Regions from separate parts of the Streptomyces sp. NPDC003077 genome, predicted to be linked through region 1. Evidence: riboswitches for the same ligand, from Rfam matches in the RefSeq annotation. Region 1 holds a riboswitch; each other region holds the start of a gene.
The links. A riboswitch is a leader RNA that binds a small molecule or an ion and turns the genes downstream of it on or off. The one in region 1 is predicted to bind cobalamin.

Region 1 (7,262 bases):
ACCTGCGGCTCGATGCACTCGTACACGCCCGCGATGGACGCGATGGTGGCGGTCGGCGCGATGGCCAGCAGCAGCGAGTTGCGCATGCCGGTCTTGGCGATGCGGGCGCGCAGCGCGGCCCAGCGGTCCGCCCAGTGCGGCTCGGCGTTCGGGTAGTGGTCCGGGTGCAGCACGCCGCGCGCCGTACGGGTCGCGGACCACGCCGGGTGCGGGCCGTGCCGCTCGGCGAGGTCGGCGGACGCCTCGTACGCGGCGAGCATGATCCGCTCGGAGATGCGGGTGGACAGCTCCCGGGCCTCGGGCGAGTCGAACGGGAGCCGCAGCCGGAAGAAGACGTCCTGGAGGCCCATCAGACCCAGACCCACCGGGCGCCAGCGGGAGTTGGAGGCGCCGGCCTGCTCGGTCGGGTAGTAGTTGATGTCCACGACGCGGTCCAGGAAGGTCACGGCGGTGCGGACGGTGGCGTCCAGCCGCTCCCAGTTCATGGTGCCGTCCTCGCCCAGGTGGGCGGCGAGGTTGACCGAACCGAGGTTGCACACCGCGGTCTCGCCGTCGTCGGTGACCTCCAGGATCTCCGTGCACAGGTTCGAGGAGTGCACGACGCGGCCGGGCTCGGCGGTCTGGTTGGCGGTGCGGTTGGCGGCGTCCTTGAAGGTCATCCAGCCGTTGCCGGTCTGCGCGAGGGTGCGCATCATCCGTGCGTACAGCACCCGGGCCGGGACGCGCTTGACGGCCTTGCCCGCCGCCTCGGCCGCCCGGTACGCGGCGTCGAAGTCCTCGCCCCACAGGTCCACCAGCTCCGGCACGTCCACCGGGGAGAACAGCGACCACTCCTGGTCGGCGTCCACCCGGCGCATGAACTCGTCCGGGATCCAGTGCGCGATGTTCAGGTTGTGGGTGCGGCGGGCCTCCTCGCCGGTGTTGTCCCGCAGCTCCAGGAACTCTTCGAGGTCGGCGTGCCAGGTCTCCAGGTAGACGCAGGCGGCGCCCTTGCGCCGGCCGCCCTGGTTCACGGCGGCCACCGAGGCGTCCAGGGTGCGCAGGAACGGCACGATGCCGTTGGAGTGCCCGTTGGTGCCGCGGATCAGCGAACCGCGGGCGCGCACCCGGGAGTAGGACAGGCCGATGCCGCCGGCGTGCTTGGAGAGCCGGGCGACCTGGTGGTAGCGCTCGTAGATCGAGTCCAGCTCGTCCAGCGGGGAGTCCAGCAGGTAGCAGGAGGACATCTGCGGGTGCCGGGTGCCGGAGTTGAACAGCGTGGGGGAGGACGGCAGGTAGGAAAGCGTGCTGGTCAGCCGGTACAGCTCGGCCACGTCTGCCAGCGCGCGCGCCGAGTCGTCCTCGGCCAGGCCGCAGGCCACCCGCAGCAGGAAGTGCTGCGGGGTCTCGATGACCCGGCGGGTGGTGGGGTGCCGCAGCAGGTAGCGCGAGTGCAGGGTGCGCAGCCCGAAGTAGCCGAACCGGTCGTCGGCGCCGTCCGCGAGCGCCGCCTCGACCAGCGCGTCCAGCTCGTCCGCGTGGGTGCGGACGAACGCGGCGGTGGTGTCCGCGATCAGGCCCTCCCGGTGCCCGGCCGCCACCGACGCGGAGAACCGCACGGCGCCCTCGGCCGCGGCCTCCTCGGCGACGGCGATGCTCAGCAGCCGCGCGGCGAGCCGCGAATACTGGGGCTCGTCGCCGATCAGCCCGGCCGCCGCCTCGATGGCCAGCGACCGCAGCTCGGCCTCGTCCGACCCGGGGTGCCGGCCGCGCAGCGCGGCGGCGGCCACCTTGCCGGGGTCGGCGGCGGGGAGGTCGGCGGTGAGGTCGGTCAGGGTGCGCAGCAGGGCGGCGCCCGGCGCGTCCTGGTTCCGGGGGACCTGGGCGGCCCGCTCGGCTGACGCGGGCTCCGTCGGCGCGATGGTCACGGGGGTGCTCTCCCTCACTCGGCGGGGGCCTGGAGGGACGGGCGCGATGGGCGCGTACGGGCACACCTCACCCCGGGAAGCGGGATGCGGGCACGGCTCCGCACGGCGTCCACCGGCTCAACCCTCGAAGCCCGGACGTGGGACGTCCACACCCTTGCGGTGGGGACGTACTGCCGGCAGGTCTTCGGACTTGCGGTGCGTAAATACGCACACATACACACGTTGCGGGACAGTTCCGGATTCACACCGGATTCCCCTGCATCGGCAGCGAGCACGAGCATACATCTTGTGCCGAGAGATGACGGCACCCCCACATGTAGTGCCGAGTCGTGGCGGGATGCCCGTGGATGGTCAGGGATGCCCGCAGATGCCGGAGGGAGATCCGGTGCGGAAGACGTACGCGGTGACCATTCGAGGCACGCGGTGTTGACGGGGCTGTCGGGAACACGGAGGCTCCAGTGTGCTCCGTCGGCCAGCGGGGCCGGGGGAGGACGGTGAGGGGGAAGCATGCGCAGAACCATCACGGCCGTGGCGCTCGTCGCGGGGGCGTGCGTGACGGCGGGCCTGTTACCCGCGGGGACGGCGGCGGCGCGCTCGGGCGGTGGGGTTGGGGGGCACTCGGACGGTGGGGTGGTGGCGCGTTCGGACGGTGGGGCGGTGGCGCGCTCCGACGGCCTGGCTGTGGCGCGCTCGGGCGGCGCGGTTGCGGGGCATTCGGACGGTGGGGTGGTGGCGCGCTCCGACGGCCCGGCTGTGGCGCGCTCGGGGCGGCCGGCGACCGAGCGGGTCAGCGTCGCGGCGGACGGCACGCAGGGGAACGGCTTCTCGGCCTCGCCCAGCATCAGCGCGAACGGCCGGTACGTCGCCTTCAGTTCGCAGGCGGACAACCTGGTCCCCGGGGACACCAACGGCGCGGAGGACGTGTTCGTCAAGGACCTGGTCACCGGCGCGGTCGACCGGGTCAGCGTCACGACCGACGGCATCGAGGGAACCGGGCGCTCCAGCGCTCCGATGATCAGCGGCGACGGACGGTACGTCGCCTTCCGCTCGGACGCCGCGAACCTCGTCCCGGGCGACACCAACGACGAGGCGGACGTCTTCGTCCACGACCGCCGCACCGGCCGCACCGAGAGCCCCACAGCGGGCACCGGCACCTCGCCGTACGGCTACGGCGTGCAGAGCTTCGTCCTCAGCGCCAACGGCCGGACACTGGCCTTCGGCTCCGGCCGGTCCGACCTGGTGCCCGGGGACACCAACGGTGCCGACGACATCTTCGCCTGGGACCTGCGCACCCGGAAGCTGCGCCGGGCGAGCGTGGCCGGCGACGGCACCCAGGCCGACGCCATCTCCCGCTTCCCGACCCTCAGCGCCGACGGCCGCACGGTCGGTTTCACCTCGGAGGCGAGCAACCTGACGGACGGCCGGGCCGGTTTCCGGCCGCCGCCGCTGTACCCGATGTACGTGCACGACCTGGACACCGGGCGCACCAGCGTGGCCAGCCGCGGCTCCACCGGCGAGGTCGTCGGCGTCACGCCGGAGACCCACCTGAGCCCGGACGGCCGCTACGCGATCTTCGACACCCCCGCCGACGACGTGGTCCCCGGCGACACCAACAACACCTACGACATCTTCGTCCGCGACCTGAAGACCGGCACCGTCCGCCTGGCCTCCCGCGCCCACGACGGCGCGCAGGGCAACGGCTGGGCCGCCGACGGCCGCCTGAGCGCGAACAACCGCTACCTGTTCTTCAACTCCGTCGCCACCAACCTCGTCCCCGGCGACACCAACGGCCGCGACGACGGCTTCGTCCGCGACCTGAAGACCGGCGCCGTCCAGCGGATCAACCTCGCCCACGACGGCGGCCAGTCCACTTCCTGGGTCAACGACGTCGTCCCGGACGCCTCGGGACGGCTCGCCGCCTTCGACTCGCGGGACGAGGGGCTGGTGCCCGGGGACACCAACGCGACCGGGGACGTGTTCGTGCGGCGGGTGACGTGGTGAAGGGGGAGCGGCCTCAGGCCGGCTTTCGCGCGAACGCCCACAGCCTGATCTCGGGTATCGGATCCCAGTCCCGCTCCGGGGCCCGCTCGAAGCCCAGGCGCCGGTAGAGCCGGTGCGCCGGCAGCAGGTGCTGCTGGCTGGACAGCACCATCCCGCGCAGCCCCAGCGCGCGGGCACGGTCGAGGCAGGCGACGACGAGCGCCTCGCCGACCCCGCGCCCGCGCGCCGCCGGATCGACGGCCAGCATCCGGAACTCGCCCTCCTCGGGCCCGGCTATCTCCGCGTACGGCGTACCCGGCGCGGCGAAGGTCACCGCCCCGAGCACCCGCTCACCCCCGGCCTCCACGGCGACCAGCACCTCGGCGTGCTCCACCCGGTGCGCCACCCGCCGCAGCACATCGGCGTACGGGTCCCGATCCCCGGAGGTCAGCAGCCCCTCGTCGGTGTAGACCGTCACCAGCAGCTCGCCGACTTCCGCGTACTCCTCCGGCCGCACCGGTCTGATCGTGATGTCCATGCGAGCCAGTGTGCCGGGAGGGTCTGACAATGGGCCGCCCGGGCCGGGGGTTCGGGCGGCCCGGGCCGATGCGTGGTCCAGGCAGCGGGCTTCACCGCCGGACAGGGACAAGCCCTCGTACGCGTACAACCGCCCCCGTACGCGCGCCCCACCCCTCCCGCACAGCAGAAATAGGAAGACCGGGCCCCAACGGAACCCAGCCCCCTCCTGTACGGAGGCCGAAACACGGCGAAGGCCGGGCCCCCAGCGGAACCCGGCCCCGAACCCGCGGAAGAATCAGCGCCCCGCCGGCACCTCCGCCTCCGCCGGGGCAGGAGGCAGATCGGCCTTCACGCCCGGATCACCCGCATCCGCCGTGTAGTCCTCCGGCCGCGTCTCGTCCACGCCCGCCGGAGCCTTCACAGCCCGCAGCACCACCGTCAGGACCACGGTGACGAGCACGTTCAGCACGAACGCCGTCAGGCCGATGTAGCCGATCTCGCCGATGCCGGGGATCTCGGCGCTGGAGCCGCCGAAGTGCTTCTGGGTGGGGCTGGCCACGCCGTACGCGGCGAGGGTGCCGTAGATCATGCCGGCGGCCCAGCCCGCGAGCAGGGCCCAGCGGTGGAACCAGCGGGTGAACAGGCCGCCGACCAGGGCGGGCATGGTCTGGAGGATCCAGATGCCGCCCAGGAGCTGGAAGTTGATGGCGACCGTCTTGTCCATGGTGAGGACGAAGGCCAGCGCGCCCACCTTCACCAGCAGGGACACCAGCTTGGCGACCTTGTGCTCCTGCGCGGGGGTGGCGCCGGGCTTGAGGAAGTCCTTGTAGATGTTGCGGGTGAAGAGGTTGGCGGCGGCGATGGACATGATGGCCGCGGGGACCAGCGCGCCGATGCCGATCGCGGCGAACGCGACGCCCGTGAACCAGTCCGGGAACATGTTCTCGAAGAGCTGCGGGATCGCGAGCTGTCCGTTGGTGACCTTGATGCCGGACGCGATGGCCATGAAGCCGAGCAGTGCGAGCAGGCCCAGCATCAGGGAGTACAGCGGCAGGATCGTGGTGTTGCGGCGGATGACGTTGCGGCTGCGGGAGGAGAGCGTGGCCGTGATGGAGTGCGGATACATGAACAGGGCCAGCGCCGATCCGAGCGCCAGCGTGGCGTAGGCCCACTGCGCGTTGGGGCCGCTGGCCAGTTCGCCGCGCGGTTTGCCGGTCGCCGGGTTGGGCTCGGCGAACGCCTTGCCCGCCGCGTCGAAGATGTGGTCGAAGCCGCCGAGCTTGATGGGGATGTAGATGATCGCCACCGCGATGACGATGTAGATCAGCGCGTCCTTGACGAACGCGATCAGCGCGGGCGCGCGCAGGCCGGACGAGTAGGTGTACGCGGCCAGCACGCCGAAGGCGATGAGCAGCGGCAGGTCCTTGACGAACCAGTTGGTGTCCTCGCCGCCGCCGACGCCCATCACGTCCAGCACCGCCTGGATGCCGACGAGTTGCAGGGCGATGTAGGGCATCGTCGCGAGGATGCCGGTCAGCGCCACGGCCAGGGACAGGCCCTTGGAGCCGAAGCGCCCGCGCACGAAGTCGGACGTGGTCACGTAACCGTGCTTGTGCGAGACGGACCACAGGCGCGGCAGGAAGGTGAAGATCAGCGGGTAGACGAGGATGGTGTACGGGACGGCGAAGAAGCCGGCCGCGCCCGCCGCGTAGATGGCGGCCGGGACGGCGACGAAGGTGTACGCGGTGTAGAGGTCGCCGCCCAGCAGGAACCACGTCACCCAGGTGCCGAAGCTGCGCCCGCCCAGGCCCCATTCGTCGAGGTTGTCGGACTCTGCGGCCTTGCGCCACTTGGCGGCCAGGAAGCCCATGACCGTCACGGCCAGGAAGAAGAAGATGAAGACGGCGAGGGCGACGCCGTTGACGCCGCCCGCCTCCGCCGCGAGGTGCATCGGCTGTGGTGGTGTGGTCATCGGGTGCCCTCCGCCTTACGGGCGCGCTGCTCCCGCTGGACCAGCTTGTACGCGATCATGGTCAGGCCCGTGGAGATCAGCACCCAGAGCATCTGGTACCAGTAGAAGAACGGGATGCCGATGAGGGTGGGCTCCACCTTGGCGTAGGAACTCACCCACAGCATCGCCACGAACGGAGCGAACAGGCACAGGCCGGCCACCACACGCGTGGGAGTCACCACCCGTCTGCGGTCCGGTGTTGGTGCGGGCTCTGTCATGGCCGTACTCCGTTCCCTGGCTGGTTCCTTACGATCATCTGTGCGGTGGGCAGGCAATCTAGGCCAGGGTTGTCATGCGCGTCACTACCTGTCCGCATATCGGTATGACAACGCCGATGGGCAGGTGACGCGCGGGCGAACGGAGGCGGCCACGTTCGGGGTGGGGGCCGCGCGGGCGATCGGAGACAGCCGGCACCTCGGGGGCGACGGCGGCTTTGAGGGCGACGGGCCCTCAGCAGCAGCGGAAGCCCGAGCGCGGGTCACCGTCCCGCGCGTCGGTGCGCCGCCGCTCGAACTCGCGGCGGCTGGGCACCGCGACGTGCGGATCGTGCCGCCGGACGTGGGCGACGTAGCGCTCGTACGCCGACTCGTCCGTCAACTCCCGCACGTACCAGCGGACCCAGCGCAAGCCCCGGCGGACGGCGTTCACGGGCGGCCCCCCTCCTGCGGCTCGCGTTCGGCCGGTGGCTTGAGTTCGGCCCGTTCCGCCCTGGTGGCCACCAGCCCCGCCGGGGCCACGATCCGCGAGGGCACGTACGGGGCCTCGCGCAGCCGGGTCGCCCGCGGGTCGCGCAGGTGCCGTGCGCAGACCCGTACGGCGTCCGCGATCACCACCACGACCAGGAG
Region 2 (7,262 bases), on a different contig from region 1:
CTGCCCCCGGCCGAACCGCACGACGAGGTACGGGACTTCTTCTACGCGCACCACAACCACTTCGCCGCGCTGGACACCGAGGCCGAGCGCACGGCCACCGGTCTGGGCGCAGGAGGGGCCTCCGGCCCGAGGACGGTTTCCGGCCCGGGGACGGCCTCCGGCCCGTCGGCGGACGTGCTCGCCGCGCACCTTGCCGCCCGCCACGGGGTCCGGGTGGTCCGGGCCGCCCCCGAGCGGCTCGCGGACGCGCGCCGGTTCGACGCCGAGAGCGGGTTGCTGTTCCTGTCGCCCCGGCTGAGCGACGGCCAGCGGGCCTTCCAACTGGCCACCCAGCTCGCCTTCCTGGAACACGGCCCGCTGCTCGACGCGCTCGCCACCAGCGCGGATCTGACCTCCCCCGAGTCCGTTGCGCTGGCCCGCATCGGCCTGGCCAACTACTTCGCGGGCGCGCTGCTCATGCCGTACACGGCCTTCCACGCCGCCGCCGAGGAACTGCACTACGACATCGAACTCCTCCAAGCGCGCTTCGGCGTCGGCTTCGAGACCGTCTGCCACCGCCTGAGCACCTTGCAGCGCACCGGTCGGCGCGGGGTGCCGTTCTCGTTCCTGCGGGTGGACCGGGCCGGGAACATCTCCAAGCGCCAGTCCGCCACCGACTTCCACTTCTCGCGGCTCGGCGGCACCTGCCCGCTGTGGACGGTGTACGAGGCGTTCTCGGCGCCCGGCCGGGTCCTGACCCAGGTGGCGGAGATGCCGGACGGCAAGCGGTACTTCTGGATCGCCCGCACGGTCACCCGTGGCGGCTTCGGGCACCACGCGCCGCGCGCCGAGTTCGCGGTGGCGCTGGGCTGCGAGCTGCGGCACGCGCGGCGACTCGTCTACGCCGAGGGCATCGCGCTGGACGACCCTCGCGCGAGCACCCCGATCGGCCTCGGCTGCCGCATCTGCGAACGCCGCGACTGCGCCCAGCGGGCCCGTCCCCCGGCTGGCGGGCGGCTGGCGGTGGACCCGGACCGGCGGACGTATGTGCCGTACGCGGTGGTGGGGGAGGGCGGCTGAGGACGAGGGAGAGCGGCTGAGAGGCGGCCCCCGCCAGCCGGCAGCCGGACCTGGCAGCCAGAGCCGACGGCCGGACCTGACGGCCAGCGCCGACGGCCAGAGTCGACGGCCGGGCCTGGCAGCCGAACCCGGCAGGCCGCCGACCGGGAGCCGCGTCCGCTCCCGTCCGTCCCAAAGAACCCGCCCGCTCCCGCCCAGAAGCACGTCAGGCGCCCATCCCGGAGGCCCACCCGCCTCGCCGCGGAAGCTCGTCAGCGACACGGCCACCCGAGGCTGACGGCCTCCCCTCCCAAAACACGTCAGGCGCCCATCCCGGAGGCCCCAGCCCCGCCGCGGAAGCTCGTCAGCGACACACCCCCCGAGGCTGACGGCCTCCCCTCCCAAAACACGTCAGGCGCCCATCCCGGAGGCCCCAGCCCCGCCGCAGAAACTCGTCAGCAACCACCCACACCCCACCCCCGCCCCCCGCCCAGCCGCACGTCAGGCGGCGGCCGCCCGCCCCGCCCCCGCCACCACCGGATGCAGCGCCGCGTACTCCAGCGGCGTCGAAGGATCGATCGACACGTCCAGCGGCGCGGGCTCCGCACCGGCCCGCACCAGAAGGTCGCCAACAGCGGCGATCATCGCGCCGTTGTCCGTGCACAGCTTCAGTGGCGGCACCCGCAGGGTGATCCCGGCCGCCGCGCACCGTTCCTCGGCCAGCGCGCGCACCCGGGAGTTCGCGGCCACGCCGCCCACCACGACGAGGGTGCCGACGCCGTGCGCGGCGCAGGCGGCGACGGCCTTGCGGGTCAGCACGTCGGCGACGGCCTCCTGGAGCGAGGCGGCGCCGTCCGCCACCGGCAGGTCCGTGCCCGTGGCCCGGTGGCGCTCGGCCCAGCGGGCGGCGGCCGTCTTCAGGCCGGAGAAGGAGAACGCGTACGGGTCGTCGCGCGGCCCGGTCAGCGGCCGGGGGAACGCCACGGCGCGCGGGTCGCCGTCCCGGGCCGCGCGATCGACGGCCGGACCGCCCGGGTACGGCAGCCCGAAGACCCGCGCGACCTTGTCGAAGCACTCGCCGGCCGCGTCGTCCAGCGTGTCCCCGAGGTGCACGATCGGATCCCGGACGAGATCCCGTACGAGCAGCAGCGACGTGTGCCCGCCGGAGACGATCAGCACCACGCAGGGGTTGGGCAGCGGGCCGTGCTCCAGCGTGTCGGCCGCGACGTGCCCGGCCAGGTGGTGCACCCCGTACAGCGGCACGCCCAGCCCATAAGCCAGCGCCTTCGCGCCCGCGAGCCCCACCTGGAGCGCGCCCGAGAGGCCGGGGCCGGTCGTCACGGCCACCGCGTCGACGTCCGACATCCGTAGCCCGGCGTCGTCCAGCGCCTCCCGGACGACCGGGTTCAGCGCGTGCACGTGGGCGCGCGCCGCGATCTCCGGGACGACGCCGCCGAACCGCACGTGCTCGTCCATGCTCGACGCCACCGCGTGCCCCAGCAGCCGACCACCGCTGACCAGGCCGGCTCCCGTCTCGTCGCAGGACGACTCGATCCCCAGCACGATCCGCTGAGCTGCCATGAGGGCCTTCCTTGTGGTGCCGGTGATCTATTGCCCCGTAATTCTAATTGCAAGCTATGCGCAATAAGGGTGCGGGTGGCAAGGACCTCCCGCATCCCGCCTCACCCGGCGCCCGTGACTCACATCACACCCCAACCCCCGACCCGGCACGCGAACACCCGTGCCCCCGGACTCCCGCACCGCCTACGCTGGCCGACGTAGCTGGTTCGCCCTGCCCGCCAGGCAGGCGCGTCGCAAGAGGGAACCCGGTGCGAATCCGGGACTGCCCCGCAGCGGTGAGCGGGAACGACCGCCGTCATACGCACTGGACCCGGTGACGGGCCCGGGAAGCGACGGCCAGTAGGTGTCCTCCATGGGCCTCCATGAGCCTTTACGAGCCTCCATGGGCCTTTACGGGTCTTCATGGGTCTCCACGAGGACGCGCCCGCGAGTCCGAAGACCTGCCCGCTGCCCGCGTGCGACGGATCGCACGCGGAGCCCGGACGACCTTCGAGGGCGGGTCGGAGCGGCGTACCCAGCGGACGAGCGCACGCGGCCGGTGACGGCGGGCGGCGCGGCCCGTGCCGTGGTGCACCCTTCGCGCGTCCCCACCGGTCTCCGGGCCGCACGGCACGCACGCTCGCGAAGGAGAGTTCCGTGATCAGCAAGTCCGCGGCAGCACGGGCCACCGTGTACGGCTACCCCCGGCAGGGCCCGAACCGGGAGCTGAAGAAGGCCATCGAGGGCTACTGGAAGGGCCGCGTCGGCGCGGACGCCCTCCAGGACACCGCCGCCGCCCTCCGCCGGGACACCTGGCGGACGCTGGCCGAGGCCGGCGTCCACGACGTCCCGACCGGCGATTTCTCCCTCTACGACCACGTACTGGACACCACCGTCATGGTCGGGGCGATTCCCGACCGGCACCGGGCCGCCGTCGCGGCGAACAGGCTGGACGGCTACTTCGCGATGGCGCGCGGCACGGCGGACGCGGCGCCGCTGGAGATGACCAAGTGGTTCGACACCAACTACCACTACCTGGTCCCCGAACTCGGCCCGGACACCGTCTTCACCGCCGACCCCACCCGGCAGGCGGGGGAGCTGAGGGAGGCCCTGGCCCTCGGCCTTTCCGCCCGCCCCGTGCTCGTCGGCCCGGTCACCTACCTCCTGCTTGCCAAGCCCGCCCCCGGCGCCGACCCCGGTTTCCAGCCGCTGACCCTCCTGGACCGGTTGCTCCCGGTGTACGCCGAGGTCCTCGCCGACCTGCGCGCGGCGGGCGCCGAGTGGGTGCAACTGGACGAACCCGCCCTCGTCCAGGACCGCACCCCGGCCGAACTGAACGCCGCCGCCCGCGCCTACCGCGACCTCGGCACCCTCACCGACCGGCCCCAACTCCTCGTGGCGTCCTACTTCGACCGACTCGGCGAGGCGCTGCCGGTACTGGCCAAATCCCCGGTCGACGGGCTCGCGCTGGACTTCACCGGACCCGCCGCCGCGAACCTCGACGACCTGGCGGCGGCCGGCGGCCTGCCCGGAAAACGCCTGGTCGCGGGCGTCGTCGACGGCCGCAACGTCTGGATCAACGACCTGGCGGCCTCCCTGACCACCCTCGGCACACTCCTCGGCCTCGCCGACCGGGTGGACGTGGCGGCCTCCTGCTCGCTGCTGCACGTCCCGCTCGACGCCACGGCCGAACGGGACGTGGACCCGCAGATCGCCCGCTGGCTCGCCTTCGCCCGCCAGAAGACCACCGAGATCGTCACCCTGGCCCGCGGCCTGACCCACGGCACCGGCGCGATCACCGCCGAACTCGCCGCCAACCGCGCCGACCTGGGGTCCCGCGCCGGTTCGGCCATCACCCACGACCCGGCCGTCCGCGCCCGCGCGGCGTCGGTCACCGACGCCCACACCCACCGCTCCCACCCGTACCCCGAACGCGCCGCCGCCCAGCGCGCCCACCTGGGCCTGCCGCTCCTGCCGACCACCACCATCGGCTCGTTCCCGCAAACCACAGCACTGCGCACGGCCCGCGCCGATCTTCGCGCCGGACGGATCGGGGAGGCGGCGTACGAGGAACGCATCGAGGCCGAGATCCGCGAGGTGATCTCCTTCCAGGAGAAGACCGGCCTGGACGTCCTCGTCCACGGCGAGCCCGAACGCGACGACATGGTCCAGTACTTCGCCGAGCGACTGACGGGCTACCTCGCCACCCGGCACGGCTGGGTCCAGTCCTACGGCACCCGCTACGTCCGGCCGCCGATCCTGGCCGGCGACATCTCCCGCCCCGAGCCGATGACGGTCCGCTGGACGCGCTACGCCCAGTCGCTCACCCCGCGCCCGGTCAAGGGCATGCTGACCGGGCCGGTGACGATGCTCGCCTGGTCCTTCGTCCGCGACGACCAGCCGCTCGCCGAGACCGCCCGCCAGGTCGCCCTCGCCCTGCGCGACGAGGTCGCCGACCTGGAGGCGGCGGGCACCTCCGTCATCCAGGTGGACGAACCGGCCCTGCGCGAAACCCTGCCGCTCCGCGCGGCCCGCCACGCCGAGTACCTGGCCTGGGCCACCGCCGCCTTCCGCCTCACCACCGGCGGAGTCCGCCCGGACACCCAGATCCACACGCACATGTGCTACGCCGAGTTCGGCGACATCCTCCGGGCCATCGACGACCTGGACGCCGACGTCATCAGCCTGGAGGCGGCCCGCTCCCACATGCGCGTTGCTGACGAGCTGGCGGGTGCGGGCTATCCGAGGGAGGTGGGCCCCGGGGTTTACGACATCCACTCGCCGCGCGTGCCCGGGAAGGGGGAAGTGGGTGCCCTTCTCCGAAAGGCGCTGGAGGCCATTCCGGCGGAGCGGTTGTGGGTGAATCCGGATTGCGGGTTGAAGACACGGGGGTGGAGTGAAGTGCGGGCGGCGCTGGAGAATTTGGTGGGGGCGGCGCGGGAGGTGCGGGGGGAGGTTTCCGGGGCGTAGTTGATATGAGGCGGCGTCGGGGCGGGCTTTGGGGGGCCTGTTCCGACGCCGGGTGTGATGCCGGACGTTTCCCGCTCGGACGAAGGTGGCGGGTGGCCGAACCCGAGAAGCGGATCCAGGTGTCGGGGGAGGCGCTGTCACCTCGACTGGACGCATGCTGTGGAAAGCGTGGCCGCCACGCCCGCGTATCGGGTGCTGACGTTGCCGAACGGCCATTCCTGATCGTGCGGTGGCCGTCGGAAAGACAGGGGCACCGCCGCGCCACTTGTTACACCAGCGACTTTCGCACCGCGTCGACCAGGGACGCCGCACGCACATCGCCAGTACCGCCGATGATGTTGTTCATCGCATAGCCGAAGGCAACGCCGTGCTCCGGATCGGCGAAGCCGAGCGATCCTCCCCGGCCGGTGTGGCCGAAAGAGCTTGGCCCGATCATCGGGTTTGTCTCTGTGGGCAGCATGTAGCCGGTACTGAAGCGGCTCGGGATCAGCATGACCCTGTCCTTGCCATGGGCTTGCTCCTTGACCGCGGACGCCAGGGCGGCCGGGCCGAGCAGACGCACTCCGTCCACTTCGCCGATCAGCGCGGCATACAAGCGTGCGAGTGCGTGTGCGGTGCCGATGCCGTTGGAGGCAGGGAGCTCCGCGGCCTGCACCTCGGGTGAGCCGAAGTCGATCTCGGCTGGGCGGGTGACCGCGTATGCCCTGTTGCTGAACGAGGCCGGGTTACGCCAGGCGGCGACCTGTTCGCGAAGTTCTTCGGGGACCGACTCGGTGGGCATGGCGGTGAGGTCGATGTCCGGGCGTTGGTACGTCATGCGGCTGACTCGGTCACGCTCGTCGGCCGGCAAGCCGATGAAGAAGTCCAGACCGAGGGGAGCCGCGATGTCGTCGGCGAAAAAGCAGCCCGGCGTTCGGCCGGATACCCGGCGGATCACTTCACCGACCAGCCAGCCCCAGGTCCGCCCGTGGTATCCGTGCGCCGTGCCCGGGGACCAAAGGGGTCGCTGAGCGGCGAGTGCTGTCGTCATCGGATGCCAGGCCAAGGCATCCCGCAGCGGTACTGGCCGATCCAGCGCGACCAAGCCGGCTTGGTGGGACATGAGCTGGCGCACCAGGACGTCCCCCTTGCCGTTCGCGGCGAACTCCGGCCAGTACGTCGCGACGGGTGCGTCCAGGTCGAGAGCGCCGCGCTCGGCCAGCATGTGCGCCGCGGTCGCGGTCGCGCCCTTGGTCGCCGAGTAGACCAGTTGCAGCGTGTCCCGCGTCCAGGGACGAGCGGTCACGGGGTCGGCGATGCCGCCCCACAGGTCCACCACCGGTTGGCCGTACCGGTACACGCACACCGCCGCGCCCACGTCCCCGTGCCGGGCGAAGTTCTCCACGAACGCCGCGCGAACCGGCTCGAATCCTGGTGCCACCTCACCGTAGACCGTCGTCATGCCGGTCATCCTGGCAGCCTCACCGCTCTCTTGACCGGGGCGGCCTCATCCTCGGCGTTCAGACGGTGGCTGTCATACGACGACGGGCAGTTCCTGCAGGCGCTCGCGGAACTCCCGGACAGCGGGCTCGGACTTGTGCGATTCCAGCCTCGTGGAGAACTCCTTGAGGCGGCCCAGAGCCCGTACAGAGGTGACGCGGTCCTCCAGCAACTTGGCGCCGTGGTTCGCGGCGTCCAACGCGCCCTCCAGGTCA
Region 3 (7,262 bases), on a different contig from region 1:
TGGCCATGGACTACGAGGTCTTCCTCGTCAGCCGCATGCGGGAACACTACGAGCACACCGGCGACGCGGCCGGGGCCATCACCCACGGCGTCGCCAGCAGCGGCCGGGTGGTCTGCGCCGCCGCCCTGATCATGGCCGCGGTCTTCGGCGGCTTCATCTTCAACCCCGACCCGATCCTGAAGTCCATCGGCTTCGCCCTGGCCATCGGCGTGGCCATCGACGCCTTCGTCGTACGGATGACGCTCGTCCCGGCGGCCCTGGCCCTCCTCGGCCGCCGCGCGTGGGCCCTGCCCCGCTGGCTGGACCGCGCCATCCCGCACATCGACATCGAAGGCGCCCGCCTGCCGCAGGCCGCTCCCGCCGGACGGGGCGAGGAGCAGGGGCAGGGGCAGAAGGTGGTGGCCGCTCGGTGACGCGGTGACGTGCGCTGACGCGGTGACGCACGCTGATCCGCCGATGACGCGGTGACGCACGCCGATACGGCGGCGGGGCGGGCGCGGGCGACCCCTGTACGGGGGCGCCGGGCGCTCGCCCTGTTGCTTTGCGCGGCTTCCGGCCGCGTGCGTTGCGGCTACGTGCGTTCTGGTGGTGCGCCTTCCGGTTACGCGCCTTGGCGGTTACGTGCCTTCCGGGCATATGGCTTCCTTACGTGCCTTCCGTGACGGTGGACGCGGTTCGGCCCGAGAACGGCAGGGTTGTCTTGATTCTTTCCCCAAGGAGGGGCAAAGTCGGAATCAGGTCCCGAAGTGCCGATGAAAGCCGGAATCGGGCCCCGGAGCGCCGACCAAAACCGGACACGCCCTTCGCAAGCCCGTCGGACATGCGCGTCACTGCCCCGGTCAGCCATCACCGTCCCGGCCGGGCGCCCCGTCTCCCCGAGCGAACGGTCATAACCGGACAACGGTTGGTGCTCATCTGTCGCATGGGGAGCGGTATCTCTACGCTGATGAGCGCAGTTGGTTCGCGCCACAGGGGGGTGGCGCGTCGTAAGAGGGAATCCGGTGCGAATCCGGGACTGCCCCGCAGCGGTGAGTGGGAACGACCGCCGTCAACGGCACTGGGCCCCATCCAGGGACCTGGGAAGCGACGGCCAGTAGGTGCGTGCCGGAGGCCCGGCACCGGGCCCGCGAGTCCGAAGACCTGCCATGCTGCGCGCGTGCGCGTCCGCACGCGCTGTTCACGGTGACCTTCGAGGGCTGGGTCGGCGGTGCTGGCGGAACGACGCGCGTACGCGGCGCGCCGTCCAGCCACGTCACGTCCCCGTCGTCCTCGGAAGTGGGATCGGGATGACGAGGGAGGACGCGTTCGTGACCAGAGGAGCGACCGGAGGAACGGCCGGAGAAGCGACCGGAGGAACGGCCGGAGGAACGGCCGGAGGAACGGCCGGAGGATTCCGGCGTCGTGGGGGAGGGTTCCGCTTCCGTACGGGAGGGCCCGGGCCCCGGCTTCGTACGGAAGGCCACCGGCTCCGTACGCGAGAGCCCCGCCCGCGTGCTACCGCCCCCGCCATTTCCTTCAGGGCCAGGGCCAGGGCCGAAGTCCAAGCCGGAACCGCCCGGTTACGCCCGTCGCCGGCCCTCCCGGCCTGATGTCCCCCCAAGACCGCGTGCCGCGCCCCGCCTGCGGCGTCTGCCACGGCACGTTGGGCGAGCTCTACCAGGGCCCGCTGCGGGCCGGGCCGCGCCCGGACATCGCCCTCGTCTCGTTCCCCGTGGACCGCCACTCCTGGGTCTACTTCACGCCCGGAACCGGCCCGCCCGATCCCCTTCCCCCCGGCGAGAAGTCGGCCACCGCCGCCCGCCTCTTCCTGGACCGTTACGGGCTCACGCTGCCGCCCGGCCGCTGGAGCACCCACTCGGACCTGCGGGTCGGGGTGGGCATGGCCAGCTCCACGGCGGACATCGTCGCCACCCTGCGCTGCCTCTTCCACGTCTTCTCCCTGCCGTACGACCCCCAGGCGGTCACCGGCATCCTGGCGGCGATCGAACGCGCGGACAGTGTCTTCCTCGACGAGTTCGCGCTCTACCTGAGCGCCCGGCACCGGGTGGTGCGCCGCCTGGGCACCGCCCTCGGCTTCCACACCGCCTACATCACCGAGCCCGGGACCGTGGACACCACCGCCGTCACCCCCCTGCTGCTGCGCCAGTACCGCCGGCGCGCGGAGGAGTACGAACGGTGCCTGACGGACCTCCTCAAGGGCTTCTCCGCCGCCGACCCGGCCGCCGTGGCCCGGGCCGCGACGACCAGCGCCGTCCTGTCCCAAGAGGTGCTGCCCAAGCGGACCTTCGACGCCGTCCTGGCGCACCGCGAGGAACTGGGGGCCGACGGCGTCTTCGTCGCCCACACCGGGTCCTTGGTCGGCTACCTCTTCGTCCGCCGTCCCACCCCGTCCGCCAAGGACGACATCTCCGCCTTCTTCCACTCGCTCGGCCACCAGTGCTCTTTCGCCCAGGGAGGCTACGGGTGATACACCCCCATATCGCCGACGCCCTCAAGATCCCGGATCTCGTCCGTCTGACCGACGGCATGGTCCTGGTCCGGTTCGAGTCCATGAAGATCTATTCCGCCCTCGCCGCCGTGCGCCACCTCCTCGCCCGAGGCACGGTCCGCCCCGGACAGACGCTCGTCGACAGTTCCAGCGGCATCTACGCGTACGCGCTGGCGCTGGCCTGCCACCGTTACGGAATGCGGTGCCACATCGTGGCGTCCACCACCGTGGACGCGACCACCCGCGCCCAGCTCGAAATCCTCGGCGCCACCGTCGAGCAGGTCAGGCCGTCCCGGAACCTCAAGCTCGACCAGGAGTTGCGGGTGCGGCGGGTCCGCGAATTCCTCGCCGGGCGGCCCGACGCCCACTGGATGCGCCAGTACCACGACGACGTCCATTACCTGGGCTACCGGGAGGTCGCCGACCTCATTGCCGCGCACGTGCCGGACCGTCCGCTGACCGTGGTCGGCGGTGTCGGCTCCGGGGCCTCGACGGGCGGGCTGGTGGAGCACCTGCGCCGCCGTGATCCGTCCGTGCGGCTGGTCGGCGTCCAGCCGTTCGGCAGCGTCACGTTCGGCAGCCAGGACCACCACGACCCCGAGGCGATCATCGCGGGCATCGGCTCGTCGATCGTCTTCGACAACGTCCGCCACCACCTGTACGACGCCATCCACTGGATGGACTTCACCCACGCCATGTCCGGAACGGTCGCCCTCCTGCGCGACCACGCCGTCTTCGCGGGCCTCTCCACCGGCGCCGCCTACCTCACCGCCACCCACGAGGCCCGGCGCCACCCCGACCGCCTCCACCTGGTGATCGGCGCCGACACCGGCCACCGCTACGTCGAGCGCGTCCACGCCCGGCACGCGGAGGCCCTGGACCCGGCGGCCCTCAAGCCGGTGGAGGTCGGCTCGCCGGAGGAGATGGCCATGCCCTGGTCGACGATGGCGTGGAACCGGAACCCTTGCCCGGCGGGCTGGAAGGAGTCCGTGGCGTGACGACGGCTTGCGGCCGGGCTGCTTGCTTGGTGGCGAGCGGCCGGGCTTCTCGCTTGGTGGCTTGCGGCCGGGCCCCCGGCGCGGCTGCCCGGAACCGGACTTCCCACCCTCTGCACTGGAAGGAACCCGCCGCGTGACCGTGGCCTGCCTGGAATCACTCACCTTCGGACTGGGACACCTGGCGCGCGCCGCCGACGCCCTCGGCGAGCGGCTGCTCCTGCTGACCCGCGACCCGTCCTACTACACCTACGAGTTGGAACGGCTCCCCGCGAACGCCGCCCTGGATGTCGTCGAGATCGACACCTTCGACACGGACGCGGTGACGGCCCGGCTCCGCCAGGTGCCGGACCTACGCGGACTGATCAGCTCGACCGACACCTGGACGCTGGTCGGCGCCGAGCTGACGGCCCGCTTCGGCCTGCCCGGCCTCGCCCCCGAGATCCTGCGCCTGACGCGCGACAAGGCCGCCGTACGCAACCGGCTGTACGCGACCGGGCTGACGCGGGCGGGCGCCGTCGAGGTCGCGGCCGGGGCGGCCGAGGCATCGGAACTCGTCCTCAAGGAGGCCGGCCTGCCCGCCATCCTCAAGGACACGGCGGGCACGGGCAGTCAGAACGTCTGGCTGGTCCGCGACGAGGCGGAACTGGACGCGGCGCTGCGCGAGGCCGCCGGGCGGCGGCTGACGGGCCGCCTGTTCGCCGAACCGTACTTCTCCGGCCCGGTCTACAGCGCCGAGACGCTCACTTGGGAGGGACGGACCCGGCTGCTGGGCGTCTCCAGCCGCCTGATGTCGCCGGAGCCGCACTTCCGCGAGGAGATCACCGCGTTCCCCGTCGCCTTCCCCGAGGCGCGGCGGGCGGCGCTGGAGGACTGGCTCGACCGGGTGCTCGCGGCCGTCGGGTACACCGACCGCTTCGCACACGTCGAGTTCGCCCTCACGGCGGCCGGTCCGGAGGTCGTGGAGATCAACCCGCGGATCGGCGGCGCCCTCGTCGGCGAGGGCCTGTGCCGGTCGCTCGGCGTCAACGTGTACGAAGCGATGATCGAGACCGCGCTCGGCCGCCGCCCCGGCCTCATGGACGCCGAGTTCCCCGGCGGACCGGCCGTCGCCTTCGTCCTCGGCTATCCGGAGCGCCCCGGCGCGTTCACCGGCGTCACCGGGCTCGACCGGCTCGCGGACATGCCCGGCGCCCCCGCCTGGTACCCCATCAAACGGACCGGCGACCCCATCGAGCACCTGGGGGACAGCCGGGGGTACGCGGGCATCGTCTACGCGGAGGCCGAGACCGCCGAGCTGGCCACCCATTGCGCGGTGGCCGCCGCGAACGCGGTGCGGGTGCTGACGGTGCCTTTCGAGGACGAGGGGAAACGGGCCGGCGAAGCCAAGCGTGCCGGCAACGGGCTAGGACAGGTCAACGGGACGGATCGGGCGGCCGGTGGCTGAGCGGACCACCGGTTCGAGCGCCAGCGGTCCGGACGGCGCCGGGCCGGGCACCAGCAGTCCGGACGGCGCCGGTCCGGGCGCCAGCGGTCCGGACGGCGCCGGCCCCGGCACCAGCAGCCCGGCCGCCCCCGCCCCTCGAACCCCCGGGCTGCGCACCGCCCTGGGATCGCTGAACGGTCCCCTGCGCTTCCTCCTCCTCAGCTCGTTCCTGATCCCGCTCGGCAGCTTCATGGTCCTGCCGTTCATGTCGGTGTTCCTGCACGAACGGCTGGGGATGGGGCTGGGCGCGGTCGGGGTGGTCCTGGCGGTGGCGTCGCTCGTCCAGTTCTCGGGCGGGATCGTCGGCGGGGCGCTCGCGGACCGCTTCGGGCTGCGGCGCACGATGGTGTGGGCGCTGGTCATCCGTACGGCGGGGTTCGTCGGGCTGCTGCTGGCGCTGCGCTGGCCGCCGCTCGCGGTCGGCGCCCTCGTCCTCACCTGCTGCGGCGCGGCCCTCTACCTCCCGGCCAACAAGGCGTACCTGGTGCACGGCGTGGACGAGGACCGGCGCCCGGCCTTCCTGTCCGCCGGGAACGCGGCGCTCAACGCGGGGATGGCGGTCGGCCCGCTCATCGCGGGCCCGTTCGTCCTGTCGTCGCCCGGCGCGCTGTTCGTCGCGGTGACGGCACTGTTCGTCATCGTCCTGGCGGGGCACGCCCGGTTGCCCGAGCTGGGACGACGCGAGGGGAACGAGGCGAACGAGGCGAACGGCGCGAACAACGCGAACGAGGCGAACGGTGAACAGCCGACCACCGGGGCCGCCCGTACCGGTACCGGCCTGCTGACCGGCGTGGCCGTCCTCCCGTTCGCCGCCAACGCCCTGGCCTTCTACCTCTACTTCCACTTCCAGCACTACCTGGCGGTGTACGCGGTGGAGCGGGCCTCCAGCGAGTTCTACAGCCTGGTCCTGCTCGTCTGCTTCGTCCTGGTCATCGTCCTCCAGCCGCCGGCGTCCGGGCTGATCCGGCGGCTGCCGTACGGGACGGCGCTCGCGGCCGGTTTCGCGGGGCTGGCCCTGGGGCTGGCGGTCCTGGCGATCGGCACCCGGTGGGCACTCCTGGTGGGCGGCGCGCTGATCACCCTCGGCGACATCGTGCTGTTCCTCAAGAACGACCTGGAGGCCCTGCGCCGCAGCCCGCGCTCCGACGCCGTGGTCTTCGGCCAGCAACGGCTCGCCGCGGGCCTGGGCGCCGGCGCGAGCGGCGTACTGGGCGGCCAGCTCTACGGATGGGGCGAACAGACCGGGAACACCGGCCTCTTCTGGCTACTGGCCGCCGCACAGTGCCTGCTCCTGCCGCCTCTCCTCCTCTTACTCCGCCGTAAGGCCGCGACGCACCTCCACGACGACGACACGAACGACATCAATGACACGAACGCGAACGAGCCGCACACGAACGAGTCGCACACGAACGAGTCGCACACCAACGGCATTGGCCAAAAGAAACACCCGAACCGCACAGAAAGGACACCGGCGCGCGATGACGCACACGGGCGGGTTCCAGGACGATGACTTCTGGAACGAGTTCTACGACTTCCTCTTCTCCGAACAGCGCTTCACCCAGGCCGAGGAATTGCTCAGCACCTCCCCCCTCCTGGACTTTCCGAGCGGCACGCGGGTACTGGACCTGTGCTGCGGCCCGGGCGTCTTCACCGTCCCGCTCGCCCGCCGCGGCCTGGAGGTCACCGGCGTCGACCGCAGCCCGGCCATGCTGGACCGCGCCCGCAAGCTGACGGCCGAGGCGGGCCAGACCGTGCGCTACGTGTACTCCGACGTGCTGGAGTACACGCAGCCGGAGTCCTTCGACACCGTCCTGAACATGTTCACGTCCTTCGGCTACTTCGAGGACCCGGCCGACAACCTCCGCGTCCTGCGGACCATGCACACCTGCCTGACGCCGGGCGGAACCCTGATCCTGGACGTGGCCGGAAAGGAACTGCTGGCCCGCAAGGTCGTCCCACCCAAGGTCGTACAACGCGGCGACGATCTCCTCGTCCAGACCGACACCGTGCTGGACGACTGGGCGCGGCTGCGCAGCGACTGGGTGCTGGTCCGGGGCGACCGGGTGACGCGGGCCTCGCTGGTGTGGTTCGTCTACAGCGCCGTCGAACTGCGGCGGATGGCCCAGGAGGCCGGGTTCGAACGCGTCGAGATCTTCGGCGGCTTCGACGGCCGCCCCTACGACCAGGACGCCGAACGGCTGGTGCTGCGGGCGGTCCGCAGGGAGTGAGTGGCGAGTGAGCGGAGGATGAGTGGGGGTGCGGGCGCGCGGCTCGTCCGCACGCCCCGCACATC
Region 4 (7,262 bases), on a different contig from region 1:
GTCAGTTGCTTCGGCAGCTATGTGGCCCTGCTGTTCTTCCTCACCCAGTGGTTGCAGCAGGTCGGGCAGTATCCGCCGCTGTGGGCCGGGCTCGCCCTGGTGCCGCTGGCGGGGGCCAACGCGGTCGGCGCGACCACCGCGCCCTGGCTGTCGGCCCGCTGGGGCAACCGGTGGTCCCTCACCGGCGCGCTCGCCGTCTTCGCCCTCGCGTCGGGCGTGCTGGCCCTGGTCGGTGACACGGCGCGGTACGGGGCGCTGGTGGCGCCGCTGCTGGTGGCCGGGTACGGGGCCGGCGTGGTCATGACCCTGGGGGCCGACTCCATCATGGGCGCCGCCGATCCTGAACGCTCCGGCGAGGCCGCCGCCATTCAGGAGACCTCCTTCGAACTCGGCGCTGGGCTGGGCGTGGCCGCCCTGGGCACGGCGCTGGCCGCGACGTACCGGGCGGCCCTGCCCGCCGTCCCGGGCCTCTCGCCGGGGGAACGGGGAGCGGCGGAGCAGTCGTTCGCCAGTGCCGAGGAGGTGGCGGACGGGACCGGCGGATCGGTGGGCCGGGCGGTGATGGACGCTGCTCGGGCCGCCTACGACCAGGGCTTCACGGCGGTCACGGCGATCGCCGCGGGCGGGCTGGCGCTGACCGCGGCGCTGGTGGCGGTGGTGTTGCGGTCGCGGGGGGAGGTTGGGGGGTGAGGGGGCCGTCTGTTTCGCTTTTTGCTGCTTGCTCGTTTTCCGTGCTGGTGCTCTTTGCGTGTCCTTGCGTGTCCTTGTTCGTCCTTGTTCGTTCGTTCCTTTGTGGCTTTTTCCGGCTCTTTTCCGTCGGTGAATAATGCCGGGCGGCAGGTGGCGGGGGCTGGCACCGTGAGGGCATGGGGGATGCCTTGCTGTCCGGCCTGTTGGCCGGGTACGGGATCGCGATGCCGGTGGGCGCCGTCTCCGTGTTGATCGTGGGACTGGCGGCCCGTACGTCGTTGCTGCGGGGACTGGCCGCGGGCCTCGGCACCGCCACGGCTGACGGCCTGTACGCGCTGGTCGCGGTGGTGGGCGGGGTGGCCTTGGGGCAGTACGTGGAGCCGGTGGCCGGGCCGCTGCAATGGGCGGCGGCGGGGGTACTGCTGACGGTCGCGACCGTGGGCGTCGTCACGGCCGTACGGGAACGGGGACGGGGACAGGAACGGGGACGAGGACAGGAACGGGAACGGGGACACGCACGGGAACGGGGACACGCACGGGAACGGGGACACGCACGGGAACGTGGCCCGGCGAGGGAGAGGGGCGGCGGGCCGGATCGTGGGTGGGGCCGTACCTACGCCGGGTTCGTCGGGCTGACGCTGCTCAATCCGGTGACCGTCGCCTACTTCGCCGCCATGGTGGTGGGGCAGCGGAACGCGTCGTGGGACGCGGGTGCGGGAGCGGCGTTCGTGCTGGCGGCGGCCGTCGCGTCGGCCAGTTGGCAGGGTGTGCTGGCGCTGGGCGGGGCGGCGGTGGGGCGGGTGCTGACGGGGGAGCGGGGGCGCCTGATCACCGCACTCGTCGGCAATGCGGTGATCGCGGTGTTGGCGGTGCGGCTCGCGTGGACGGCGCGTTGAGGACGGGGGCGGGGCGGGCTCGGGGGAAGGTCGGGGCGGTGCCCGTGCGGCGCCCGTTCGCCCGTCGTCCGGCCTTCGTCCGTCCTTCATGGCTTTCGGCCGGTCTCCGTCGCCCGACCGGCCTCCGTGGCGCCCGTCCGGTGTTGCCGTCTCCTGTCCGTGCCCCGCCCCTCGTAATTCGTAATCCCCGGCTCCGTGGGGTCGTCAGCTCTCCGGGGCCGCCGTGCGGGCCGCCCACCGCCGTTCGACGCCGGCCAGGCGCCAGTACGCGAGGGCCGCCGCCCACACCACCACGAACAGGCCGACGATGATGAAGCCGACGTTGTCCAGGTCCAGGCCGGAGATCCAGCCGGTGACCGCGTCCGTGAGGGCGAGCTTGTCGTGCAGCACCGTGACCAGCTCGATGGTGCCGATGAAGAAGGCCACCGCGATCGACAGGCCGGTGATGGTGAGGTTGTAGTAGACCTTGCGGACCGGGTTGGAGAACGCCCATTGGTACGCGAAGTTCATGAAGGTGCCGTCGAGGGTGTCGAAGAGGCTCATGCCGGCCGCGAACAGCAGGGGCAGGCACAGGACCGCGTACCAGGGCAGCCCGGCCGCGGCGCCGCTGCCCGCCATGACCATCAGCGTCACCTCGGTCGCGGTGTCGAAGCCGAGGCCGAAGAGGAAGCCCAGCGGGAACATCTGGCCGGGGCGGTTGATGGAGCGGGTGAAGCGGCCGAGGAAGCGGTTCATGAAGCCGCGGGAGTTGAGGTGCTGTTCCAGTTCCGTCTCGTCGTAGCGGCCCTCGCGCATCGCGCGGAAGACCCGCCGGATGCCGGCGAGCGCGATCAGGTTGAGGGCGGCGATCAGGTAGAGGAAGGTGCCGGAGACGGTCGTGCCGATGGTGCCGAGCACCTGGTGCGCGCGGGACTCGTCGTCCAGGAGCGTCCCGGCGAGCTGAGCGCCGCCCGCCACCAGGGCGGCCATGGCGACAACGACGCTGGAGTGCCCGAGGGCGAACCAGAATCCGACGGAGACCGGACGCTTGCCGTCCGCCATGAGTTTGCGGGTGGTGTTGTCGATGGCGGCGATGTGGTCGGCGTCGAAGGCGTGCCGCATGCCGAGCGTGTACGCGGTGATGCCGAGTCCCACGCCGAAGACCTGCTTGCCGACGGTGTAGTGGTTCGGCACCACCAGGAGCAGCAGGACGCCGAAGGCGACGACGTGCAGCCCGGCGATCACGGCCATGAGGCCGATGGTGCGTACGGTGTCCTGCCGCCGCCAGCGGAAGCCGGGGGGTGCCGGAGTCTGCGGAAGGCCGCCAGAAGGAGAAGAAGGGGACATGGGGGGACGGGTGGACCCGGGCATCCGGTGATCACGCTCCAGCACCTCGTGGATGATTTCGTGAGATGCCGTGGCCGGTCTCCTGGCTCACGGGTACGCGCGCCCGGCCCGGCCTTCCCGGCCGCGGCTGCGGTCAGTGGCCCCGTACGCGCCGGTGGCACGTGCGGAAAGGGTCGGGAACTACCCGATCACAGTGGCGAGGGCCGCGCCGGTCTGGGACCCCGAGGGGTCCGTCACCGGTCTTCCCGATCACCACGGCCCGGTTACCTTAGCCCGCGAAGTTATGGGGCGGACCAAGGATTCACCAAGGATCGTCCCTGGTGGCAAGGGGGAGGTTGTGGTGCCAGGGCGGGGCCGGGCGGCATCCGTTCGGCCGGAACCGTGCGCGGTGTCGTCAGGGACGGGCTCGCGGAGTAGCTTCCGCAGTGGGCCAGGGGCGGAAGCGGGCCCGGCCCTCGGGAGAGATCATGAACCTCCACAACCCCCTTCTCCTCGATCTCGCCGTCAAGGCCCGGCTGAGTCCCGCCGCCCTTGACGACTCCGTCACCGCGCTCAGGGAATGCGAGGCGGCGGTCACGGTCTGCGCGGCGGCGATGCTCTCCGAAGGAGAGCCGGAGCGGATGCGGGAGGCCGTTTCCCGCGACATGGACTGCTCCGACGTCGTCACCGCCACCTGCCGGGTGCTGGACCGGGCGGGTGGCGGCGACGCCGCGTTGCTCGCGTCCTTGCTGGACGCCTGCGCGATGGCCTGCGAACGGAGCCACGAACTGTGCGCGCAGCACGCCGGGCACCTCCCCCACTGCCGGGTGTGCGCCGACGCCACCCGCAAGGCCGCCGGCGCCTGCCGGCAACTGCGGGCGGGTCTGACGTCGGCGTGAACGGGTGAGCGGGTGAGTGGGTGAGCGGTTGGGCGGGCCGGATGGGTGCCGGATGACGTCCTTGCGGTCCGCCAGAGCGGCACCGGCAGACCTGTCAGTGCGGCACCGATGAAAGGAACCCGTGCAGCGCCTCGTCGAAGCAGGCGGTGTTCTCCAGGTTGACCATGTGGCCGGCGCCGGGGACGCGGACGCGGTGGGCGCCGGGGACGGAGACGGCGATGGCGTGCGCGTTGGCGGAGATGTCGGTGCTGTCCAGGTCGCCGTCCAGGACCAGGGTCGGCACCCGGATCTCCGACAGCCGGGCGGCGGCGCCGACCTCGATCGGCAGCCCGGCCCCCATCCCGTCCGCGTGCGCCATGACGTTGGCTTCGGCGGAGGCGCGCATCCGTTCCCGCAGTTCCGGGTCCACCATCGACGGCTGACGGTGCGGACCGTCCACCCACATGCGCAGGAAGTGCTCCACGAACCGGGCCGCGCCGTCCTCCTCCCCGATGGCGGCCACCTGTTCCTTGATGTGCTCCAGGATGAACGGGTCGGTGAAGGTGCGACCGCTCACGCCCGGCGCGGCGAGCGCCAGGGCCGTGACGCGCGCGGGGTGGGCCAGCACCATGTCCAGCGCGACGCGCGCCCCGTGCGAGAGGCCGACGAGCGTGGCGCGCGGGATGCCGAGGTGATCGAGCAGGGTCCGTAGGTCCTCGTGGTTGGCGTAGTCGCCGTCGACGCTGGAGGACAGGCCGTGACCGCGCGCGTCGTAGCGGACCACCCGCAGGCCCGAGCGGACGAGCCAGCCGAACTGCTCGTCCCACATGCGCTGGTCCAGCATGCCGCCGTGCAGCAGCACCACGGCGGGGCCGGTGCCGGCCGACTCGTAGAACAGCTCGCCGTTCTCGACGGGGACGAGTCCGCTGTCGATGTCGTCGGGGGCGAGGCCGTGCGCGGGGGCGGGGACGCTCATCATGTCGATCCCGGCACCGTTGTCTATCGGCTCGGCGCCGTCGTCGGCTTCGGTGCCGGTCCGGGGGGCGGGGATCGGCGCGGTGCCGGGGTACGCGTCCGCGTCGGTGCTCGGGTACGCGTCGGTGCCGGGGTACGCGTGGGCGTACGGGGACGAGTCCGCGTCGGAGCCCTGGTTCATGCCCCCCTCGGTGGCCAAGGGGTTCCCGTTGCCGAGTTGCTCGTGAGGCGTTCGCATGGCGGCATCATCCCAGCCGGGTGATCGCCGCCGACGGAGCGCCCGCGTGGAGTCGGTCACGTGGGGGTGGGCGCGTGGGGGCGGGCGTCGGGAGTCGGCGTGGGTGGGGGCGGGCGGATCGGCCGGGGCGGTGACAAGGACGAGGCGGGCGGACCGGCCGGGGCGGTGACGAAGGCGGGCCCGGAGAAACGGTCCGGGTATGGCAACGGGCCGGGCCCGGGCCGACCACCCGTCAGGCGGGGAGGGCCGACCACCCGTCAGGCGGGGAGGAGCGTTTCGTCCCGTCGGGCCGTCACCGTCCCCCGCCACAGTCGGCGGGCCGACAGCGCCGCCGCCGTGAGGAGCAGCAGGTTGCGTACATAGAGATTGCCTATGGACAGCCAGGACGCGTGATCGCGCAGGCCCCGGTACAGGAGCGGGAAGTCCAGGGTGGTGAACACGCAGGCCGCCAGGACGAGCCAGACGACCGGGCGCTGAGTGGTGTCACCGCGCAGCAGGCAGACGGCCGCCAGGCCGAGGAGCCAGACCACGTACTGCGGGCTGATCACCCGGCTGGTGACGACGAACAGCAGCGTGGCGGTCAGGGCCGCGTCGGGGAGCGCCCAGGGGGCCGTGCGGTCGGAGCGGTGCCGCCACCACAGGAGCCAGGCGAAGGCGAGGACGGTCAGCACCTTCATCGTGACGTTGACGGCCTCCACGCCCGGGCCGACGAACTCGTGCGAACCGTCCTTCGCCGCCCACGTCCCGCTCCACCCCATATGGCGCGCCAGATGGAAGGGCAGGGAGCCGACGGACTCTATCTGTATGCCGCGGGACGACTGGCCGACGAGGAAGGAGAACGCGTTCGGCATGGCCAGCGCCAGCGTCCCGACGACGACCGCGCCCGCCAGGGCGGCGGCGGTCCACGCCGCACGGGTGTGCCGCCCACGGGCGGTGCCGGCGAGGAGGAGCGCGGGCCAGACCTTGATCGTGGCCCCGAGCGCGGTCAGCGCCCCGAACGCGCGGGTGGCCCAGGCCCGGCGGGACCCGGCGACCAGCAGCGCGGCCATCGCCACCCCGGTGACGTGCAGGTCGAAGCGGTTCAGCGGCATGGTGCTGAGCACCGCCAGCCCCACCGTCCACAGCCACGGCGCGGCCAGCGAACGGCCGCGGCGGCGGGCCACGTACAGCAGCATCCCGAAGATCACGGCGTCGCAGAGCGCGGCCAGGGTGACGAACGCGTGGCCGTAGTCCAGGCCCGGTATCAGGCCGGGCGCGAGCAGCGGCAGCGCGGCGCCGGGCGGGTACTGCCAGCTCACGTCGTGGAGCGGGAAGGCGCCGCCGCTCAGGATCGGGTACCAGCCGGTGTAGACCTTGGAGACGGACGGGTCCAGGGGGCCGCCGCCGACGATCGGGTTGATCCGCAGCGCGGCCGGAACGAGCCACAGGCGGCTCAGGACCCAGACGGTGACGAGCACCGGCCAGGCGTCCCGTACGCGAGCGAGCGGACCCCGCACGCGGGCGAGCGGTTCGCGGACGCGGACGAGCGTGGCCCGTGATCCGGTGCTGGGCTCGGCGGGTGCGGCGGTGCGCGCGGCGGCTCGGTCCAGCACGTCTCCAGGGCTCCGTTCTTTCCGCATGGGCTTTCGGTGTGGGTTTTCGGTGGGGGTTTTCGGTGGGGGTTTTCGGTGTGGGCTTTCCGTACGGGCGCTATCCGTCTGGGCTTTCCGTACGGGCTTTTCCGTATGGGTCGGTCGGGCGTTCCGCAGGCCGCGGGGCCATGGGGCCGTGGATCGCGGCCGTCATCCGCGGATCGCGGGGCGCCCCACAGCAGGCCGGACGCACCCGAAGGAGCCCATGGGCACGGTGGACGCCTTGTCACTCTATGTATCGGATGTATACGTGGAGTGTAGAGTGCACCGTATGCCCGTCGAACCGCCCTCCGGCGCTGCCCCGCGCCCTTCGCACACCGTAGCCGTGCGTCCCACCTCTCCAACAGGTGCGTCCGCTTCGGTCGCGAGTGTCCCCGGGCCGCGGTCCGGGGACACTCCGTCGCAGGTCGCCGGTCCGGGGCGAGGCGACGGGCTCGCTCCGGAGGCGGGACGCCCGCGAGGTGACGGGCGGTGGACGGCCGCGGCGGTACCGGTGCTGCCCGCGCTCCTGGCCCTCGCCCTCGGACTGTGGGGGATCACCCGCGAACACAGCCTCTGGCGGGACGAGGCCGCGACCTGGCAGATCGCGCAGCGGTCGGTGGCCCAGATCTGGCACATGGTGGACGAGGTCGACATCGTCCACGGCCTG

Region 2: linked by a shared signal. The riboswitch ahead of metE (5-methyltetrahydropteroyltriglutamate--homocysteine S-methyltransferase) and the one ahead of ABZX96_RS22800 (ribonucleoside-diphosphate reductase subunit alpha) in region 1 are both predicted to bind cobalamin.
Region 3: linked by a shared signal. The riboswitch ahead of ABZX96_RS02845 (hypothetical protein) and the one ahead of ABZX96_RS22800 (ribonucleoside-diphosphate reductase subunit alpha) in region 1 are both predicted to bind cobalamin.
Region 4: linked by a shared signal. The riboswitch ahead of ABZX96_RS32945 (HoxN/HupN/NixA family nickel/cobalt transporter) and the one ahead of ABZX96_RS22800 (ribonucleoside-diphosphate reductase subunit alpha) in region 1 are both predicted to bind cobalamin.

The regions. Positions count from the first base shown of each region.
Region 1 is NZ_JBEXNM010000036.1:1,671-8,932, forward strand. It holds gene ABZX96_RS22800 (ribonucleoside-diphosphate reductase subunit alpha) at 1-1,907, opposite strand, end outside; cobalamin riboswitch at 2,065-2,195, opposite strand; gene ABZX96_RS22805 (hypothetical protein) at 2,415-3,908, shown strand; gene ABZX96_RS22810 (GNAT family N-acetyltransferase) at 3,922-4,425, opposite strand; gene mctP (monocarboxylate uptake permease MctP) at 4,702-6,378, opposite strand; gene ABZX96_RS22820 (DUF3311 domain-containing protein) at 6,375-6,635, opposite strand; gene ABZX96_RS22825 (YbdD/YjiX family protein) at 6,868-7,065, opposite strand; gene ABZX96_RS22830 (carbon starvation CstA family protein) at 7,062-7,262, opposite strand, start outside.
Region 2 is NZ_JBEXNM010000027.1:40,424-47,685, forward strand. It holds gene ABZX96_RS19520 (short-chain fatty acyl-CoA regulator family protein) at 1-1,059, shown strand, start outside; gene tsaD (tRNA (adenosine(37)-N6)-threonylcarbamoyltransferase complex transferase subunit TsaD) at 1,540-2,619, opposite strand; cobalamin riboswitch at 2,855-3,061, shown strand; gene metE (5-methyltetrahydropteroyltriglutamate--homocysteine S-methyltransferase) at 3,256-5,568, shown strand; gene ABZX96_RS19535 (serine hydrolase domain-containing protein) at 5,837-7,009, opposite strand; gene ABZX96_RS19540 (transcriptional regulator) at 7,082-7,262, opposite strand, start outside.
Region 3 is NZ_JBEXNM010000003.1:5,587-12,848, forward strand. It holds gene ABZX96_RS02840 (MMPL family transporter) at 1-413, shown strand, start outside; cobalamin riboswitch at 941-1,163, shown strand; gene ABZX96_RS02845 (hypothetical protein) at 1,589-2,467, shown strand; gene ABZX96_RS02850 (cysteine synthase family protein) at 2,464-3,486, shown strand; gene ABZX96_RS02855 (ATP-grasp domain-containing protein) at 3,620-4,930, shown strand; gene ABZX96_RS02860 (MFS transporter) at 5,079-6,479, shown strand; gene ABZX96_RS02865 (class I SAM-dependent methyltransferase) at 6,448-7,197, shown strand.
Region 4 is NZ_JBEXNM010000078.1:7,584-14,845, reverse strand. It holds gene ABZX96_RS32955 (MFS transporter) at 1-690, shown strand, start outside; gene ABZX96_RS32950 (LysE family transporter) at 867-1,586, shown strand; gene ABZX96_RS32945 (HoxN/HupN/NixA family nickel/cobalt transporter) at 1,791-2,912, opposite strand; cobalamin riboswitch at 2,967-3,225, opposite strand; gene ABZX96_RS32940 (hypothetical protein) at 3,380-3,790, shown strand; gene ABZX96_RS32935 (alpha/beta hydrolase) at 3,885-4,982, opposite strand; gene ABZX96_RS32930 (glycosyltransferase family 87 protein) at 5,240-6,574, opposite strand; gene ABZX96_RS32925 (glycosyltransferase family 39 protein) at 7,107-7,262, shown strand, end outside.